One region of the Cronobacter dublinensis subsp. dublinensis LMG 23823 genome, then DNA from elsewhere that is predicted to be linked to it. Evidence: predicted binding sites of a transcription regulator. Region 1 holds the regulator's gene; the other holds the start of a gene.

Region 1 (2,180 bases):
GACGCCGCGCAACCGCCGGGCGTCACGGGCGACGTGCAGGTGCGCAGCGTCAGCCACGACGGCAAACGTTACAGCCGGACGGAGCACCTGCAGCCGTAACGGCATAATAAAAAAGCCAGCCTCCGGGCTGGCTTTTAGGTTTATCGGGGCGGCGTATTACGGCGCGTCAGGCAGGGAATGCACGGCTAGCAGCTTACCTTTACTGATTTCAATATGTTTCGCGCTGCGCAACTGAGAAAGGGTTTTCATTACCATACTGCGGGAAAGATTGGTTTTTTTAACAATATAATCTGCGACGTTAATCCGGTTACGCATAAACTCATCCATCGCGGCCAGACATTCGATATTGGCTTTAATCATACTAAAGCTGTTTCTGCCGAGCATAATCTCTTCGCGATAGCAAAGCATATTAATTATCCATGAGGACAAAACCAGGAGATGTAACTGGCAGTGATTTTTTTCAATTTCCTGCATGAAATAATCAAAAGGAATTAACTGATAATGACATTCTGAATCCGCCTGTAATTTTGCGAATTGGGATTTACCTAAATTTCTGGCCAGGCCCAGTACCGACGGGGCGCTGCTTTTTTCCAGCAGCAGCCGGTCGCTCTGGCGCATCAGCGAGAACTGACCGCCGCGTATGATACAGATTTCCCCGTCCCGCAGCGGGATCAGCGTATTTTTCTCCGCACGAGACCAGTTACCGTAACTATTGAAAATATCAGCAATGCGATAAATCTCAGCAAGGGGTTTGGAGGGTAATACCATATTGGTTACCTTGTTTAAAATAAAATTATGTCGTTGCTGTATCTTAATGGATGCTTTTTTATTGCTGCAATAAGGGGCAGGGAAGAGGAAATGAACAATCGTGATAATTCGTTGCCTAACTGATTGACCGGTAAAGACATTTATCTTTTCTGAATTTCAATTTAATAAAATAGATATGGTTTAATTAAGCATTGTACGCTGTATTAAAATACGCAGCGCAGTGTTTTTTATCTAAAATAGTACAGCTGTATTTTCAGTCTCTGGTTTTCAGACAATAAAAAAGCCGACACAGGTCGGCTTTGGAGCAGGCGGTATGACGAGCGTTATTTCTCGCCGACCTCGTGCGCGTGTTCGTTTTCGCGGCAGTCGCCATCGGCACAGTGACCGTACAGATAGAGGCTGTGGTTAGTCAGGCGGATGCCGTGACGCGTCGCGATTTCACGCTGACGAGCTTCAATAGATTCATCGCTGAATTCGATCACTTTGCCGCAATCGAGGCAGATCAGGTGATCGTGATGATGCTGTTGCGTCAGCTCGAAAACGGATTTACCGCCTTCGAAGTTGTGACGGGTGACAATGCCGGCATCGTCGAACTGGTTCAGTACGCGATAGACCGTGGCAAGGCCAATCTCTTCACCCATGTCAATCAGACGCTTATAAAGGTCTTCCGCACTGACATGATGATTGACCGGTTCCTGCAGCACTTCGAGGATTTTTAATCGAGGAAGCGTGACTTTCAGGCCGGCCTTCTTTAATGCGGTATTGTTGTCAGTCATGCGGAATCTGTCCTGTTGCTTAACGACTCGTCCCGAAAGGGAGCGATACATCGGATACGCCGAAGATGAATGCGTCTCATTATAGAACTGACATGCCTAAATGAAAACCGCAAGCACCCGGCAAAAAAGAGCTTAAAAATCGTGGACCCGCCAGCGTTTTTAACGTGAAGGCCTGATAATTAAGGAAGCCATTGTACAGCGTAGTGAGGGAAAGTTAAAAATTTGTAGCAATTATTTTCATTGCTTTTATCTATCAACCGGCGCGGACGGCCGCCCGCGCCGTTTATCATCAGGCGTTGATGATTTCCTGCAGGTGCAGCTCTTCAGAAACCTGCTTCACCCACTTCTCAACGCGTTCTGCGGTGAGCTCCGGCTGGCGATCTTCGTCAATCGCGAGGCCGACGAAGTGATCGTCATCCGCCAGACCTTTGGACGCTTCGAAGTGATAACCTTCGGTCGGCCAGTGGCCAACGATAGTCGCGCCGCGCGGCTCGATAATATCGCGAATGGTGCCCAGCGCGTCGCAGAAGTATTCCGCGTAATCTTCCTGGTCGCCGCAGCCGAACAGCGCAACCAGCTTACCGTTGAAGTCAATTTCTTCCAGCGTCGGGAAAAAGTCGTCCCAGTCGCACTGCG
Region 2 (2,180 bases), 1.7 Mb from region 1:
TCTGTTGCTTATGACTGCCGCTCTACTGGGCCTTGCCGCGTCTTTTGTGATGTATCGGAAAAGAGAGCCGGCTCTTTTACGAAAAACCCCGCTGCCTTTTGGTCCATTTCTGGCAGCAGCAGGGTTGGTATGCAGTATCTCTACCTTCCAGATACTGAAGGTATAGATGTCAGCTCTGTTCTTTAATCTGGGACTGAATGTAGTTCTGCAGGCCAATTTTGCTAATAAGATCCAATTCGGTTTCCAGCCAGTCGATATGGTGCTCTTCATCCTCAAGGATTTTAATCATGATATCCCTGCTGACGTAGTCATGAATTGAATCAGCATAGGCGATCGCCTCGCGCAGATCTTTAGCGCCTTCCATCTCAAGCGTAAGGTCTGAACGCAGCATTTCTTCTACATCTTCGCCGATATGCAACTTGCCCAGGTCCTGAAGGTTAGGAATGCCTTCAAGAAATAAGATACGCTCAATATAAATATCGGCGTGTTTCATCTCATCAATGGACTCATGATATTCAACATCGTTGAGGCGCATCAGGCCCCAGTTTTTGAACATTCTCGCATGGAGAAAGTACTGATTGATTGCGACAAGCTCGTTTCCCAATAATTTATTGAGATAATTTATTATCTTGATATCACCTTTCATTTTGCTTCCCTCCGCTTCCACTACATGAAGCGTAGATGGGCTGGCGAGGAAGTCAAAATCTGCGGTCAGGCAATTTCCTGATATTCAGGGATCTGCATCAGTTCGTCCTGCATGATCTCGCGGGCGGCACGCACGCATTTACCACACTGGTTGCCGATCGGCATAAATTTGCGAAGCTGCTGGAAGGACTGGGGATGGTGCTGACGTACCGCCTGCCGTATTTTTTTATCGCTGATGCCATTACACAAACAAACGTACATGATAACTCCCGTTCAGTTTATGCACAGATTGTAAATGAGAATGGTTATGATTACAACGAAGTAAAAGCAGACATTAACTCTGTGTTCCGGGGCGAATGAGAGGCTCAATCCCTTTCAGAAAATTTTTCCTTATAAAACAAAAAGGGCGCCGAAGCGCCCTTTTCAATTCTGGAAAAATTAGCCCAGAACTTTAGCAACCACGCCCGCGCCAACGGTACGGCCGCCTTCGCGGATTGCGAAACGCAGACCGTCGTCCATCGCGATCGGGTGGATCAGGGTGACAACCATTTTGATGTTGTCGCCCGGCATTACCATCTCTACGCCTTCCGGCAGTTCGATGGTACCGGTTACGTCAGTCGTACGGAAGTAGAACTGCGGACGGTAGCCTTTGAAGAACGGAGTGTGACGACCGCCTTCATCTTTGGACAGAATGTACACTTCAGATTCGAACTTGGTGTGCGGCTTGATGGAGCCCGGCTTAGCCAGTACCTGACCACGTTCGATTTCTTCACGTTTGATACCACGCAGCAGAACACCTACGTTCTCGCCCGCACGGCCTTCGTCCAGCAGTTTGCGGAACATTTCAACGCCGGTACAGGTGGATTTCGCGGTGTCTTTGATACCAACGATTTCAACTTCTTCACCAACCTTGATGATACCGCGCTCTACACGACCGGTAACAACGGTACCACGACCAGAGATGGAGAATACGTCTTCGATCGGCAGCAGGAACGGCTTGTCAATCGCACGCTCCGGTTCCGGGATGTAAGAATCCAGGTGACCAGCCAGCTCGATGATTTTCTCTTCCCACTCAGCTTCGCCTTCCAGCGCTTTCAGCGCGGAACCGCGAACGATCGGGGTGTCGTCGCCCGGGAAGTCATACTGAGACAGCAGCTCACGCACTTCCATCTCAACCAGTTCCAGCAGCTCTTCGTCATCAACCATGTCGCATTTGTTCAGGAACACGATGATGTACGGAACGCCTACCTGACGACCCAGCAGGATGTGCTCACGGGTCTGCGGCATCGGGCCGTCAGTCGCAGCAACAACCAGGATAGCGCCGTCCATCTGAGCAGCACCGGTGATCATGTTTTTCACGTAGTCGGCGTGGCCCGGGCAGTCAACGTGCGCGTAGTGGCGAGTCGGGGTGTCATATTCAACGTGAGAGGTGTTGATGGTGATACCACGAGCTTTTTCTTCCGGCGCGTTATCGATCTGATCGAATGCACGAGCAGAACCACCGTAGGTTTTAGCCAGAACGGTAGTGATGGCAG

The links. Region 1 encodes Fur, which represses iron uptake genes when iron is present. Its sites were predicted from a motif close to ATAATAATGAGAACNACTATCAA; they were not measured.
Region 2: a site for Fur is predicted at 941-963, ahead of bfd (bacterioferritin-associated ferredoxin). Genes of this name have one in related genera too.

Annotation. Positions count from the first base shown of each region.
Region 1 is NZ_CP012266.1:1,351,008-1,353,187, forward strand. It holds gene AFK67_RS06175 (beta-N-acetylhexosaminidase) at 1-99, shown strand, start outside; gene AFK67_RS06180 (helix-turn-helix domain-containing protein) at 157-768, opposite strand; gene fur (ferric iron uptake transcriptional regulator) at 1,092-1,544, opposite strand; gene fldA (flavodoxin FldA) at 1,834-2,180, opposite strand, start outside.
Region 2 is NZ_CP012266.1:4,059,543-4,061,722, forward strand. It holds gene AFK67_RS18840 (prepilin peptidase) at 1-166, shown strand, start outside; gene bfr (bacterioferritin) at 170-646, opposite strand; gene bfd (bacterioferritin-associated ferredoxin) at 712-906, opposite strand; gene tuf (elongation factor Tu) at 1,084-2,180, opposite strand, start outside.